DNA from 2 places in the Novosphingobium gossypii genome. Region 1 is predicted to be linked to the other one. Evidence: riboswitches for the same ligand, from Rfam matches in the RefSeq annotation. Region 1 holds a riboswitch; the other holds the start of a gene.

Region 1 (7,981 bases):
ACGACGAGGACAGCGGCGAATGGCTCCCCGCGTCCGAGCTGGCCGCCCGGCGCGCGGCGGCGGACACCGTCGAAGTGCGCGACGCCGTGGGCAACCCGCTGGCGGACGGAGATTCGGTGACGCTGATCAAAGATCTGGACGTCAAAGGCGCAGGCCAGACCCTGAAGCGCGGCACCGTGATCCCCTCCATCCGGCTGACCGGCGACGCGCAGGAGATCGACTGCCGCTATCCCGGCATCAAAGGGCTGGTCCTGCGCGCCGAATTCGTGCGCAAGCGGTAAGGCTGCGTCGTCCCGGATCAAGTCCGGGACGACGGCATTCTCAATCGTGTTCGCGGCCGCCTGAACCCATGTAGAGTTCGCTGCCCGTTTCGCGGAACACCTTGCTCATCTGCGCCATGCCGGCTTCCGCGTCTTCTACGGCGACGAAGGTTTCGACCGGTGCGTTCTGCGTTGCCGCGAACTCGCGCACTTCCTGACTGATCTTCATCGAGCAGAACTTGGGGCCGCACATGGAACAGAAGTGTGCTGACTTGGCCCCCTCGGCGGGCAGGGTCTGGTCGTGGTATTGTTCTGCCGTATCGGGGTCGAGCGACAGGTTGAACTGGTCGCGCCAGCGGAACTCGAAGCGAGCGCGGGACAGGGCATCGTCTCGCACGCGCGCCGCCGGGTGTCCTTTGGCAAGATCGGCGGCGTGGGCGGCCAGCTTGTAGGTGACGACGCCCACCTTCACGTCGTCGCGGTCAGGCAGGCCAAGGTGTTCCTTGGGCGTCACGTAGCAGAGCATCGCCGTGCCGTACCATCCGATCATCGCCGCGCCGATGCCGCTGGTGATGTGATCGTAGCCCGGCGCAATGTCGGTGACGAGCGGCCCTAGCGTGTAGAACGGCGCTTCACCGCAGGCGGCCAGTTGCTTTTCCATGTTCTCCCTGACCTTGTGCATCGGCACATGGCCCGGCCCCTCGATCATCACCTGCACGTCCTGCGCCCACGCCCGCTTCGTCAGTTCGCCCAGCGTGTAAAGCTCGGCGAACTGCGCTTCGTCGTTGGCGTCGGCGATGGAGCCGGGCCGCAGTCCGTCGCCCAGGGAATAGGCGACATCGTAGGCCTTCATGATCTCGGTGATCTCGTCGAAATGTTCGTAGAGGAACGATTCCCGGTGATGCGCCAGGCACCACTTGGCCATGATCGAACCGCCACGGCTGACGATCCCGGTAACGCGCTTCGCCGCCAGCGGTACGAAGGGCAGGCGCACCCCCGCATGGATGGTGAAGTAATCCACGCCCTGCTCCGCCTGTTCGATCAGGGTGTCGCGGAACACGTCCCAGGTCAGGTCTTCGGCCACGCCGCCGACCTTTTCCAGCGCCTGATAGATCGGCACCGTCCCGATCGGCACGGGGCTGTTGCGGATGATCCATTCGCGGGTGTCGTGGATGTTGCGTCCGGTCGACAGGTCCATGACCGTGTCGGCGCCCCAGCGGGTGGACCAGACCATCTTGTCGACCTCGATCGCCACGTCGGATGCGACGGCGGAGTTGCCGATGTTGGCGTTGATCTTCACCAGGAAATTGCGACCGATCGCCATCGGTTCGCTTTCGGGATGGTTGATGTTGCTGGGGATGATGGCCCGGCCCCGCGCCACTTCCTCGCGCACGAATTCTGGCGTTACGTAGTCGGGAATGGCCGCGCCCCAGTCGTTGCCGTCGCGCGCGTATTCGCGCAGCATCGCGCGGCCCAGGTTTTCGCGCTCGGCCACGTACTCCATCTCGGGCGTGATGATGCCGCGCCGGGCGTAGTGCATCTGGCTGACGTTGCCCCCCGCCTTTGCGCGCAGCGGCCGCTGCACCACGTTGGGAAAGCCCGGTACGCCCGCTGAGCGATCCGGCCCTTTCAGGCCATTGTCCTCGGGCTTCACTGCGCGGGCGGCGTAATCCTCCACGTCCCCGCGCGCCAGAATCCACTCGCGCCGCTTTGGGGGAAGGCCCGCCGAGATATCGATCGTCGCATCGGGATCGGTGTAGGGGCCAGAAGTATCGTAGACCCGCACTGGCGGCTCGCCGCTGCCGGGTTCAAGGTGGATCTCGCGCATGGCCACGCGCAAGGGGCCGACGTGGATTTTGCGCGATCCGCGTATGGGGCCGGTGGTGACACCGATTTCAAGCCTGGAATTTACGTCTGCCATGGAATGCCTCTCTGTTTTTCCATGGGACGGAAAAAGAGATGCAACCGCAGGCGTGAACACGGTTCTCCACCCGACGCTCCACTTCCTCCGCCCGTATTAACGGGTTCAGGTTCGACGGGTCTTGTGGAGCATACCCACAACTCTCAGCCACTTGCTGGCTCCCCGGGGACGAGGGCGAAGATAGACGCGGTCAGGCCACAGGTCTAGTGCCCTGCGCAATGCCGATGCTTTATCGCCTTGACGCCCCCGCCCCCGAAGTCGCGCACCAGTTCGGTGCCGAATCCGGGAACGACCCCTGGGACGGCGGCCACATCGCACCGGGGCAGTTCGCGCCGGCGATCACGGCGGGCCGGGAGGCAATCGCCGGGCCACGCCCGCAGCACCGCACGCCGCGCCGGATGATCCCCCGTCTATGGGGCGTGCCCCCACCGCCCTCGGTGCATGAGGCGCGCGGCATTCTGACGGTGCGCAATCTGGAAAGCCCGTTCTGGATCGGCAACTTGCGCAACAGCGAGTTCCGCTGCCTGGTCCCGGCCACCGCCTTCATGGAATGGGGTCGCCCTTCCCCCACTGACGGCAAGCGGCGACAGGCGTGGTTCGGATGCGCCGACCAGCCGGTGTTCGCCATGGCGGCGGTATGGAAGGACAGCGAGATCCCCTCCTTCGCGCTGCTGGCCTGTCCCGCCAACGCGGCGCTTCGGGCAGAGGGGCGTGAGACGATGCCGGTGATCCTGCCCGCCGACGCAGCGGTGCAGAGCACGTGGCTGCGCGGTGGGTGGGACCGGGCCAGAGCGCTGGTGCAGCCCTATTCGTCCTCGCTGATGACGGTGCGCTAAAACGTTGGAAGGGCGGCCTCTTCGTCGAAGAAACCGCCCTTGACCGGGGACACACCTTCGAAAGTCACGCCGCCGCGGATTGTTCCCGCTTGCTCAGCAGCGCCAGCAGAGAAATTTGGTTGAAGAACCACATCCGTTCCAGATGCAGGTTGCTGTACTTCGCCAGCGTGTTGGCGAAGGTATAGGGCGAATACCAGTGGTTGTGATCGGGGTGGACGCCTTCCAGGAACACCCCGGCCTCGGTGTCGTAATCGAAGTGGCGGGTGCGGCACTGGAATGCGTCGGGCACGGATATGAGGAACAGCGGCGCGTCAATCGCCTCCACATCGGCCAGAAAAGCGGCGATGTCGGGGACATGCTCCATGACTTCGGGGACCAGCACGACGTCGTAGCTGCCGGTCACCTGCGCGATATCGGTGAACAGTGCCCCTGAGACGTGCGGGCGCAGCGCCTCCAGTGCCTCGCCATGCGGGTCGAGGCCGTCCAGTCGCGCACAATGCGGCTCCAGCGCAACGTGCAAGGATGTAGCCGGGTCGGTGATGGGCCAGTCGGCACAGCCAAGGTGCAGCACCCGCTGCCCGGCGCAGAGGCCCGCCAACACCTCCAGCCGCCCCAGATCCGCCAGTTCCGATCCCACCGGCACCCGTTGGAGGAAGTAGGGCGCATGAATCCGCTCCAGCGGTGAGATGGGCGCATCTGGAACCGGCGCGGCGACTTCGGATACGTCGATCGCGTGCATCGTTTCATACCCGCGCAGGGTCGATCCCCAGAGCTGGTGCGCATAGACCGGATCGGCACCCTCATAGGTCACGCCGGTGAAGTGGCGCGGAATGAAGTAGTGGCTCGGGTAGATGCGCAGCGGCGTGTAGGCGAACTTGCGATAGCAGTCGGTCAGCCGCTGCGGCCCCACCGTCTGCCATGCCATCGCGTCCGTCACCGTCGGCGATGCGGCGATGTCCTCTACGATGCGGCGAACGAAAGGGTTGCCTGCGCCGCAACCGAAATAGCCTGCAGCGATCAGGCCGGGCCGCGCGATCTCGCTTTCCCAGCAGGCGAACGCCTCGCAATCGAGCAGCCAGTCGTCGAGCGGGCGGGCGCAGACCGAATCGGCGTCGAACACTACGCCGCCGTGCTCCAGCAGGATTTCCCAGCGCATCATGTCGGCCACGCCGTTCAGTTCGCGCGCGCCCATTTCGGCCATGTGGCGTGCGTTGACCCAATTACGGTCCCCCAGTTCCGCATTGCCCCATAGGCGGAACTGCCAGTCGGGATGCGCGCGGCGCCAGGTGTCGATGCAGTTGTCGGGACGCCTGCTTTCGTCGCCGACCCAGATGAAGTGGAAGGTCTTGGGGATCATGCCGCCAAGGCTAGGACTAACATGGTGAATCGCTTGTCCACCTGCGCCTACGGGAAAGCCGAAGCCCGGCCGCCGCGCAAACGACGACCGGGCCACCCCCGAGTTGTTCAGGTCCGTCAGTCGTTCGGGATCACCCAGCGGATGGTGCCATCGTAAGTGCCTGCCGTCCGACCGCCGGTGGCATCGCTTGCCGCATCGAACCGGGCACGTTTGCTGACGTTGCGGCAGGTAGCGGCATCGAGCCCGGGGAAACCGCTGGACTGGGTGATGGTGCAGTCGCTCACCCGCCCGTTCGCGTCGATGGCAAGGCGGAACCGCACGGTTCCGGTGTGCCCGGCGCGGATATCCGCCGTGGGATAATCCGAAGTCGTCACCCACCCTGCCACGTTGCCGCGCGGCTTGGCCGTCCTGGGCGCAAAGCGCGCGGGCGGATCGCTGGGCGTGGACGAAGGCGGGACCAGCCCGCGATCGAGGTCGAGGCCGCTGCCGGTCGGCATCGGATCGATGGCGACGCCGGTGATGTCGGGCAGCGGCGCGACGTCGATCTTGGGCAACGGCGCGGTGATCGGCGTATCGCGAACCAGCTTCTGTTCGGGCCTGGTTTCCGGCGTCGGGAGGATTTCGGGCTCGACCGGTCTGGTCGGGAAGAACTCGCTGGCGAGGCGGGGGGGTTTCTCCTTCTCGAAGAACTTGACCGCAAAGCCGTTGACCAGCGCAATCGCCAGTCCGACCTGCATCAGGGCGACCGCGCCGCCCGTCAGAACCTTGCTTCTACTTCCGGAATTGCCGTCGACGTAAGACATGGGCTTCTCCTCAAGCATGGCCCGTATCCTTGGCGACTTACCGCAGATACGGCACCGGTCACGAAAGAGGAGAGTATCACAACCGTTTTACTTGGGAATGGCATTCATCCACTGTGGCTGAAATTTAACGCACGCCTGCCAAAGCCTTCTGACGGCGCCGCTGCACCGAGCTGCCCAGTCCAATCGCCTCGCGGTACTTGGCCACGGTACGCCGCGCCAGTTCGAACCCCCTGGCCTTCAGCAGGTCCACCAGCGCATCGTCCGAAAGGATCGCCTTGGGATCCTCGCCATCGATCAGTTGCCGGATCGCCGCCTTCACCGCTTCCGCCGAAGCCCCGCCCTCGCCGTCCGCCGATGCGACGCCCGAACTGAAGAAATACTTCAGCTCATAAGTGCCGCGCGGACAGTTCAGGAACTTGTTCGAAGTCACCCGGCTGACGGTCGATTCGTGCATCGAGATCGCCTCGGCCACGGTGCGCAGGGTCAGGGGCTTGAGGTGCGACACGCCATGACGGAAGAACCCGTCCTGCTGCTTCACCAGTTCGGCGGCGACTTTCAGGATCGTCTTCTGCCGCTGGTCCAGCGCCTTTATCAGCCAGTTGGCATCGGCCAGCTTGTCCGAAAGCCACGCGCGGGACGCCTTGTCGTCGCACTCGCCCTTCAGTTCCACGTAGTAGCCGCGGTTGACGATCAGCCGCGGCAAAGTCGCCTGATTCAGGGCGATGGTCCAGCCGCCATCGGCCTTGGGCGTGATGAGGATGTCGGGCGTGACCGCCCCGCTCGGCTCCCCGCCGAAACGCAGACCCGGCTTGGGGTCGTAGCCGCGCAGTTCGGCCAGCATGTCTGCGAAATCCTCGTCGTCGACGCCGCAGATCCGCTTGAGCCGCGATAGTTCGCCGCGCGCCAGCAGGTCCAGATTGTCGATCATCCGCGCCATCAACGGGTCGTAGCGGTCAGCCTCGCGCGCCTGCAGGGCGATGCATTCGGACAGGCCGCGCGCGCCCACGCCGGTCGGCTCGAGCGACTGCACCAGCGCCAGTCCCGGCTCCATGTCCGCCGCGCCGACGCCCAGATCGCCAGCCAGTTCGGACAGGCTGATCGGCAGGTAGCCCGCCTCGTCCAGTTGGCCGATGATGTAGCGCGCCACGCCTTCGGTGAAGGGATCGCGCGAAACCGCGCCGACCTGCGCCTCCAGATGTTCCGACAGGGTGCCGCCCAGAGCCGCTCGCTCGTCGATGCCGGGGCCTTCCTCGCCCCCGCCCATGCGCAGGTCCGATCCCCAGGCGGCATCGGCGCCGTCCCCCGTATCCCGATCCCGGTCGAGCGCGGCGGCATCGATGTCCAGCGGGCGGTCGTCTGCCGCGCGCCCTTCGCCGATCAGGCGATCGACGCCCGACGTCTCCAGCGCGGTTGCCCGAACATCTGCGGGCGGTTCCACCGTCTCGGCCGCCGGAGCCTGCGCGCCGACATCGAGTAGCGGATTGGCGTCCAGCGCCTCACCGATGAAGGTCTCGATCTCCAGATTTGACAGCGCCAGCAGCTTGATCGCCTGCTGCAGCTGCGGCGTCATCACCAGCGACTGGCTTTGCCGAAGATCGAGGCGCGGCCCCAGCGCCATGGATCAGCAGCCCGGTCGGCGCGGCCTCACAGCGTGAAGCCTTCGCCGAGGTAAAGGCGCCGCACGTTCTCGTCCGCCACCAGCGCTTCGGGGCTGCCCGCGAACAGAACCTGCCCGCCGTAGATGATGCAGGCGCGATCGACGATATCCAGCGTTTCGCGCACGTTGTGGTCGGTGATGAGCACACCGATGCCGCGCGTCTTCAAATCTTTCACAAGATCGCGAATATCCGAGATCGACAGCGGATCGATGCCTGCGAACGGTTCGTCCAGCAGCATGATCGAAGGCTTGGCCGCCAGCGCGCGGGCGATCTCGCAGCGGCGGCGCTCACCGCCCGAAAGCGCCATCGCCGGGCTGGAACGCAGCCGCGTCAGGCCAAATTCGTCCAGCAGGCGATCGAGTTCGGCGGCGCGCACTGCCTTGTCCGGCTCGTTCAGTTCCAGCACCGCGCCGATGTTCTGCTCCACCGTCATGCCCCGGAAGATCGAGGTTTCCTGTGGCAGGTAGCCCAGCCCAAGGATGGCGCGCCGGTACATCGGCAGGCGGGTGACATCGACGCCGTCCATCAGGATGCGCCCCGAATCCGGCCGCACCAGCCCCATGATCGAATAGAAGCACGTCGTCTTGCCCGCGCCGTTGGGGCCGAGCAGACCCAGGACTTCGCCCTTCGCGACGGAGAGCGAAATGTCGGTAAGCACCGCGCGCTTGTCATAGCTCTTGGCGATCGAGATGACCTCAAGCCCGCCGTTCTGCGCCAGAAGCGAGGCATCGGTGGCTGCCGGCCCATGGTGGGGGCCGAGATCGGAATCCTGCGTTCGTACCGTCATCGCCGAAGACTTACCGCAGGCAGGCACGGCGCCGCAAGACGGCATTTGCGCTTAGGGAGGCCAGTTGGCAGGTTTCGTGCATGACGCAATGACCTGCCGCAGACGGGCTCAGGAACTGAACTTGTCATGAACGCCTTTCAGTGATGTAGTTCAAGCGGCAAAGACGTAAGGATAACCGCCTTCATGGACAGGATGACGGATCAGGCAGCGCACGAGACGTCCCACGGTTCCCCGCCGGCATCATCGCCCTTTGCGGCATCCACGCTCGACTGGCGCCGGAAGATGAGCGACCACATCGCCTATGCCCTGCTCTGCTACACCGCCCTGCAGATCTTCATGACCATCGGCGCTCTGAAGTC
Region 2 (7,981 bases), on a different contig from region 1:
ATTTCCAGCAGCGCTGCCCAGACGCTGCGCTGAAAGGCGGTGCCTCGGAAATCCAGCGGCAGATCGAAGCTGCGGCGGGTGCCGACGAAATACTCGCACAGCTGGGTTTCGGTGGCGACCAGCACCGGATGATCCGCGTCCGCCACTTCCGACAGGGGAACGCGCCCGGGCCGGTCGTTCTCCCACAGCACCGCCACCAGCCCCACATCCCCGCCGATGAGGCTCAACCGGCCTACGGGCGATGTCATCGTGCGGCGGTATAGCGGCTGTTCCATCGCCGCCTCCTCCACCGCGCAACGCCGCCTGTCAATCCGGCTGCGGGCGCTCGTAAAGCTCCAGCGGCAGGCCGTCGGGATCGGCGAAGAAGGTGAAGCGGCCGCCGGTATGCTGGTCCACCCGGATCGGCTCACAGGCGACGCCATGCGCCAGAAGGTGCGCCACGGCGGAGTCGATGTCGGCGACGGCGAATGCCAGGTGGCGCAGGCCAGCCGCCTCGGGCCAGGAAGGTCGCGCTGCCGGATCAGGGAACGAGAACAGCTCCAGTTGCACGTCGCCCACCTGCAGGTCGCACTTCCACGATTGCCGCTGCTCCCGATAGACCTCGTTCAACACGGGCAGGCCGAGGATCTCGGCGTAGAACAGGCGCGATACGGCATAATCGGTACAGATCAGCGCGACATGGTGGACCGCCGAAAACATCGTCATGCGCGCATAGCCTTTCGCCAGCGCCGATAACCGATCACCGCCAGCACGATCATCGCCGCATAGAGACCCGCCGTGGGCAGCAGGCCCTTGTACAGGAACATGCCCACGTAGACGATGTCCACTGCGATCCACAACAGCCAGCTGGCCACCTGCCGCCGGGCCGTCCAGTATTGGGCGACAAGGCTGAAGCTGCTCAGCATGGCATCCATCCACGGCAGCGCGGCGTCGGTGTAACGGCTGGTCAGCCAGCCGATCGCCAGACCGCCAAGTGCCCCAGCGCCAAGCCCTGCGGCGGCATGGGCTACCGGCAGCGACCTCACCACGACTTCACCGCTATCGTCCTGCCCGCGCTTCCACGCGATCCAGCCGTAGAGGATCGCCGCGCCGAACAACGCCTGCAGCACCATGTCGGAATAGAGGCGCACGTTCATGAACAGCTGAAAATAAAGCGCGCAGGCGAGCAGATTGACCGGCCAACACAGCATCCGGCGCCGGGCCGTCAGCCAGATGCCGAGGAAACTGACGGCGACCGCGAAGATCTCCAGCGCCGACATCACAGCCCCGCCCCCTTCGCCACCTGCTTCAGGAACGCGCGGCCCGGTGCCGAAACGAACCACTCAGCATGACCCACCAGATAGTCCCGCCAAGCCATCATGGCCTGCGCATCGTCTTCCAGCACGCCTGCAAAATAGTCGACCTCCGACAGCGCAAACTCGACGTGGACCAGCGGCAGCAACCGCACCACCGTGTCGATCTGCATGGCGGTCAGCGGCGCTACCGACACGTAGCCACCAAGGATGGCGAGCGCGGCAGCCACATCGCCATGCATGTCGCCACCGTCCAGCAGGTCGAGCCATGGAATGGCGCTGCGCTCGATCGCGATGGCCAGATCGTGCAGCGCGCAGGTCTGCGTTGCCAGCCCGAAGTCGAACACCGTGCTGACCCCGCCATTCGCCGACCACAGCAGGTTGGATGGATGCCAGTCGTTATGCGTCCAGAGCGGAGGCTCACCGGCCAGCCGCTCCGCCAGCCCCTGCCCGAGCGCGGTGAACAGGGTTCCCAGTTCCGCTCGCCAGCGCCGACCAGCCAGGAACCGGGCAAGCGCCGGTCGGGCGGCGACGTAGGCGTCCACCGCCGCCATAGGATCGTGCGCAGGCACAATCGTGAAGCCGGACACCAGCGGATGCGGCCCGCGCGCCGGAGCGGCAAAGCCCTTCGCCGCATGATGCAGCCTCGCCAGCGCCGCGCCAGCCTCATGCGCGTGCGCCATGGAGAGAAACGGCGTCCAGGATTGCCGGTCGCGATAGATATCTGCGCCGGGCGACCGGCGATGGATCTCGTATGTCCCGTCGTCCAGCACCACCGCCCCCGACCCGTCGTGCGTGGTGAGCACCTCCGGAACCGGCGCTCCCGCCGCCCGCAGGTGCGCGATGAAGGCGTGCTCCTCGATCAGGGCGCTGGGCGTGCGCAGCCGACGATGATGCCGCTTTACCAGGAACTCGCCGTTGTCCGTCGCCACGATGGCCGCGGCGGAGAATGGCCGGGGCGAATGCCAGCGAACCCCCGCCAGTCGCCCCGCCGCCGGAAACTGCGACAGGATCGCCGCAGCCTCGGGCTCGGTGATCGCCGGCCAGGTCGGCGTTTCCAGTGCCGTGCCCATGCCATGCACCAGATGGACCGCACGCTCCTCCATCAGAACGCGCGCGACAGGGTCGCCACGAAGGCCCGCCCGCTGCCAATGTAGTATGTCGGCGCGGCCCCTGCGATGACGGTGCCGTTGCGGCCCACTGTATCCAGCGCGTTGCTGCCGATCGTCTGCACACCCGAAAGCACGCGCGGGTTGGTCACGTTGATCGCGTTGAGCCGCAGGTCCATGCGCTGCGCGTCGATCAGCCCCGCCAGATGCACGCCGATTGCAAGGTCCAGCGTCGCGTAGCCCTTGATGCTCTCATCGTTCATGAAGGTGGAATACTGGCGTCCCACGTACTTGAGCGCGGTGCTGCCGAACAGCCGGCCATCATCGTAAGTCGTGCCCAGCGCGAACTGGAACTTTGGGCTGGCGACCGCGCGCTTGCCCCTGGTCGGCAGGTAATCCCCGTCCACCGGCAGGTCATCGTTCAGCCGGGCATGCAGATACTCTCCTGAGACATAGATGCTCATGCCCTTTGCCGGGCGATAATCGATCTCTCCATCAAGGCCGTAGGACGTCTGGCTGCCCGCATTGATCGTCGAATTCACCAGCGCGCCGCCGTTGTCGATTACCGTCGCCACCTGCCGGTTGCGGAAGTGGTAATGGAACGCGGTCAGCGAGAACGACAGGCTTGGCCCGATGTAGCGATAGCCCAGTTCCTGCGACACCGAATATTCGTTCTTGAGCGCAGTCGTGCCGCGGCTGACAACCTCGCCGCCGTAATAGCCATCGTACAGCGTGAATTCGGAGGGCGCACGGAAGCTGGTCGCGATGTTGGCGAACAGCTGCTGCCGGTCATCCAGCTGAAAGTGCACGGCGGCGCGCGGCAGGGCGGCGAAACTGTCGAACCGCACGCGCGATTGCGGGCCCGGCAGATAATTGCGCCCGTTGCGCAGCACGCTCACGCCCTTGAAGCCCAGATCCAGCCCCAGCCGGGGCGTCAGCGCGATGCTGTCGGCCACGAAGAAGCCCTTGTTGACGATCACCGTGCGGAAGTTCTCATAGGCCAGCAACCGCCCGTCGGCGGTGCGGATCGCCTTGTCCTGATAACCCCAGGTATCGACCGGACGGCCCCGGTCGTCGATGGACGTGTAGGATTGCGTCACCCGATCGGTACCCCGATCGAACCACAGCCCCGCCGTCAGCGTGTGTGCGCCCGCCCGCAGCGTCAGCTTGCTGACGTCGCCCATGCGCACCTGCTTGCCGGTCCAGTTACCCAGCACCGTAGCAACGCCATCGACGGCACCCGGCAGCGATACCGCCTGGGTGAGTTCCTCCGTCCCCAGATAGTTGCCCGTGGTGGTCAGCTGCGTTCCGTAAGGCGAGTTGCCGTGGCCGAACTGGAGGTAGGCCGTGCTGTCGAACGTCAGCCGGTCATTCAGCTTGAGATGCACCGGCGCGGCGAAATAGATGTTGCGGAACGGGCTGCGGTACAGGCGCCAGTAACTGGTGCTGCCGGGGGTGTAGCGGCGGTCGTAGTTGAACCCCCGACCGGACGCATTCCAGTCTGCCAGCGTCGGGCTGGGATAGGACGATGTGCTGGCATCGTTGTACGACACCGCGATGCTGGCGCGGTTGCCGTCGCCCCATTCGCGCAGCAGCTTGGCGTCCACATGCTGGCGCTTGTCGTACCCGGCACCGCGCCAGTTGTCAGCGCGGTTGTTGGAATAGGAGACGAAGGCCTTCAAGCCGGTTGCCCCGATCGTTCCGCTGTCCAGCCGTACGAAGACGCGTCGTTCGTCATACGAACCTGCCGACAGGTTCACCAGCGCGCCGCTTTCGGGGCGTGGATCGTCCAGGGTCAGCGACAGAAGGCCGCCGGTGGCGCCGACGACGGGCGAATCGATGTCCACCGACCCCTGCGCCAGCGTCACCTGCCGCACGTTCTCGGCGTCGGCGAACTGCGACGGGTATGCCACGTAGTAGCCAATGTCGTTCTGCGGCGCTCCTTCCATGAGCACGCCGATCGCGTCCTGCCCCATGCCCCGCATCGTCAGGCTGGACGTTGCGGAAAGGCCATAAGGATCGCTGGTCGAGACATTGGCGCCCGGCAGCAGGTTCACCAGCTGATATGCGTTCAGCGTCGGCGCCTGCTTGGTGATGAAATCGGCGGAGATGGCGCTGACCGCCTTGGGCGCGGTCTGGTCGGGCAGCAGGCCCTCAGGGTCTGGATGACCGATAACCTGAATATCGGTGCCGCCGTCGTTCTCCGCGTCCGCTGCCCACGCCGGCGATCCAAGCAGCATGAGCGGGACTGCCAGAGCAGTTGTGCCGGCAATAGAGAACTTGGCCATCATAACGTCGCGTCCACTCCAATCGGAGGGCAACGGAAACAATGGATCGCCGCTGGCCCTCCCTACGCCGGTGTCAACCGGATCAGGTTCAGCGGGTCGTGGTCTGCTGACCACCTCTCAGCCGCGCATCAGCGGCCCCCCGGGGGTGCGGCCGTCTAGGACGTTCGGCACCGACTGAAAAGCATTAAAAGAAGAGGTGCGGATTTCGCTGTGACAAGAACTCTTAACCACGATTCGGTCGATCGAGTTGAACATTCGACGAGCAATCGATTGCACTTCGTCCCTGTATGGACCAAAGCATCATGGTAAATGATCCAAATCGAACGATTAAAATTACGAACTATCCGCAACGGAGCAAACATCGGAGACAAAGTACCGAGCATTTTGCCGAATCGGATAACGCACGCTTGTCGAAATCGATCACATTTGATTGTAATCGGACTAAATAGTCATGCCGCATTGCAGCAAGGCCTTATTGACCGCCCCTTAACTTCTATTACCATGCCGTAAACCAAAACATGCCGCAGAAATCCTAGAGATTGCACTTGGTTCAGGTGGGTAGGTTCAATGGAAGCTCTTTCGACGCAGTATCGCGACACGGTGAGAACTGGCCCGGCCATCCCGCTTACCGTCTATGAAAATCCGGCGGCTTACCCGTTCCGAAATCCGGAGCCGGAAACCACCGCCGCCCCGCCCCTTCCCTTGCCCAGCATCGCAGAAGCTGCTCTTGTGCAGCCGCAAACGGCCTTGGGGCGCACGTTCGATGTGATGATGGCGTTTCTGGCAGCGCTCGTCTTCCTGCCGTTTCTCATCCTCACGGCCATCGCCATCAAGATTTCGACGCCGGGGCCGGCGCTGTTCGTCCAGCGGCGCGTTGGCCGGGACGGAAAGCTGTTTCCCTGCCTGAAATTCCGCACCATGGTGGTCAATTCGCAGGAAGTCCTTGCGGAACTGCTGGCCAGCAGCCCCGAAGCGCGCACCGAATGGGATCGCGATCAGAAACTGCGCCGCGACCCGCGCATCACGCCGCTGGGCCACATCCTGCGCAAGAGCAGCCTCGACGAACTGCCGCAGCTGTTCAACATCCTTGCCGGCCACATGAGCATCGTCGGCCCGCGCCCCATCGTGGAAGCGGAGATACCGCGCTACGGTGACAGGTTCGCGTTCTACTGCTCGGTAAGGCCGGGCCTGACCGGGTTGTGGCAGGTCAGCGGGCGCAACGACGTGTCTTACGAAACCCGCGTGCGCCTGGACGCCTTTTACGCCATGCGCAAATCGACGGCCTATGACTTTGCCATCTGCCTGCGTACGGTTCCAGCGGTGCTGTCTTCGCGCGGAGTGTTCTAAGGCCGACGAAGATCGCGGCGGATCATGCCGCCCCGACGGGGAACTCCGCGACAAGGAAGTCCATGACAACCTGCGCGCGCATCGGCATCCGTATCCCGCGAAAGGCGGTAGCCACGTAGATGGGCAAAGGCGCAATGGCGGCAGTCGGCAGCACTTGCTGCATCAGCCCGCGCGCCAGATCGTCGGCCACCTGGATTGCCGGTAACAGGCCGATACCAAGCCCACCCCGCACTGCCCGGAGCACAGCTTCGCTGCTGTTGGCGCGCAGGAAGCCTGTCACGCGCAATTCCCTGCCGCCGATGACCCACGGCTCGGGGCGGGCGCCGTATCCATAGACCAGACATTGGTGCGTCATCAGATCATCCGCATTCTCGGGATCACCGTGGCGCGCAAGGTAATCGGGCGCAGCGACCAAGACACGCGGTACGGATCCCAGCGCAATACCATGCCCGGCGTCCGCATCGCCCACCTGTAGCCACAAATCCAGGCCGCCCCCTGCCGCCGCTTCGCGCCAATCCGCGACCAGGAACTCCACTGTCAGGTCCGGGTGCCCCACGCGCAGGGTTTCCAGCCGCTGTGCATAATGCAGGCCCAGTGCCGTAGTCACTCCGACGCGCACAAGGCCACGGGCGGCAACTTCACCTGCAAGGTCCGCCTCCGCTATACCCACCTGATCCAGGATCGCCACGGCATGTTCCAGCAGCCTTTCGCCGTCGCGGGTCAAAGTCTGGCGGCGGGTGGTGCGCTGAAACAGGCGGATGCCGAAATGGTCCTCCAGATCGCCGATGGCGCGTGATATGGTGGTGTGGCTAAGGTTCTGGCGCCGCCCCAATGCGGAGAAGCTGCCTTCCTCGGCAAGGCGGACGAACAGGCGCAGTGATCTCATCAGGTCGCTCATCTGAACGCATATAGCACAAGTGATGTGCTGAATTGAGCTATTGTGTTCATCGACGCACGGATCGAAGAACGTGCTACAGCGCCCAGAAGGCTGCGAGACAATGAGAGGCCATTCATGACAGACCGTATCGCCCGCCCCGACCTGCGTTCGAAGGTCATGTCCGCAAGCGACGCCGCCGCGCTCATCCGCCACGGCCAGACCGTGGGCATGAGCGGCTTCACCGGCTCCGGCTATCCCAAGGCGGTGCCGATGGCGCTGGCCGAACGGATCGAAGCGGAACATGCTGCGGGGCGCGCAATGCGGGTGAAAGTATGGACCGGCGCTTCCACCGGGCCCGAGCTTGACGGTGCGCTGGCGAAGGCAGACGGCATCGAACTGCGCCTGCCCTACAACTCCGACCCCATCGCGAGAGAACGCATCAACAAGGGCGAGATGGATTATCTCGACATGCATCTGTCGCAGGTGGCGCCGATGGCCTGGCAGGGGTTCCTCGGCCCGCTTGACGTGGCGGTGGTGGAAGTCACGGCGATCCGGCCCGACGGTTCGCTGGTGCCGTCGTCGTCGGTGGGCAACAACAAGACCTGGCTGGACCGCGCCGAAGCCGTAATCCTTGAAGTCAATTCGTGGCAGAACCCGGCGCTGGAAGGGGTGCATGACATCTACTACGGCACTGCCCTGCCGCCGCACCGCGTACCGATCCCCCTGGTTCGCCCCGACGATCGCATCGGACAGGATACGCTTCAGTGCGATCCCGCCAAGATCGTCGCCATCGTCGAGACCGACGCGCCCGACCGCAACCTGCCTTTCACCGCGCCGGATGACAGCGCGCTGCAGATCGCCGACCACATCATCGAGTTCCTGTCTCACGAAGTAGTCAAGGGGCGCCTGCCGGCATCGTTGCTGCCGATCCAGTCGGGCGTGGGCAACATCGCCAATGCGGTGCTGACCGGCCTGGTCAAGGGGCCGTTCGACGACCTGACCGCCTACACCGAAGTCATCCAGGACGGGATGCTGGACCTGATCGACGCCGGCAAGCTGCGCATGGCA

Evidence for each region. A riboswitch is a leader RNA that binds a small molecule or an ion and turns the genes downstream of it on or off. The one in region 1 is predicted to bind thiamine pyrophosphate.
Region 2: linked by a shared signal. The riboswitch ahead of GGR40_RS09895 (TonB-dependent receptor) and the one ahead of thiC (phosphomethylpyrimidine synthase ThiC) in region 1 are both predicted to bind thiamine pyrophosphate.

What each region holds. Positions count from the first base shown of each region.
Region 1 is NZ_JBNPXM010000001.1:400-8,380, reverse strand. Features, by position in the region: gene GGR40_RS00040 (alkylphosphonate utilization protein) at 1-281, shown strand, start outside; gene thiC (phosphomethylpyrimidine synthase ThiC) at 322-2,181, opposite strand; TPP riboswitch at 2,245-2,356, opposite strand; gene GGR40_RS00030 (SOS response-associated peptidase family protein) at 2,400-3,017, shown strand; gene GGR40_RS00025 (glycosyltransferase) at 3,082-4,374, opposite strand; gene GGR40_RS00020 (energy transducer TonB) at 4,491-5,177, opposite strand; gene rpoN (RNA polymerase factor sigma-54) at 5,302-6,795, opposite strand; gene lptB (LPS export ABC transporter ATP-binding protein) at 6,822-7,622, opposite strand; gene GGR40_RS00005 (hypothetical protein) at 7,806-7,981, shown strand, end outside.
Region 2 is NZ_JBNPXM010000004.1:98,152-106,132, reverse strand. Features, by position in the region: gene GGR40_RS09915 (methylated-DNA--[protein]-cysteine S-methyltransferase) at 1-275, opposite strand, end outside; gene gloA2 (SMU1112c/YaeR family gloxylase I-like metalloprotein) at 307-699, opposite strand; gene pnuC (nicotinamide riboside transporter PnuC) at 702-1,259, opposite strand; gene GGR40_RS09900 (phosphotransferase enzyme family protein) at 1,259-2,398, opposite strand; gene GGR40_RS09895 (TonB-dependent receptor) at 2,398-4,641, opposite strand; TPP riboswitch at 4,732-4,841, opposite strand; gene GGR40_RS09890 (sugar transferase) at 5,257-6,036, shown strand; gene GGR40_RS09885 (LysR family transcriptional regulator) at 6,059-6,934, opposite strand; gene GGR40_RS09880 (acetyl-CoA hydrolase/transferase family protein) at 7,049-7,981, shown strand, end outside.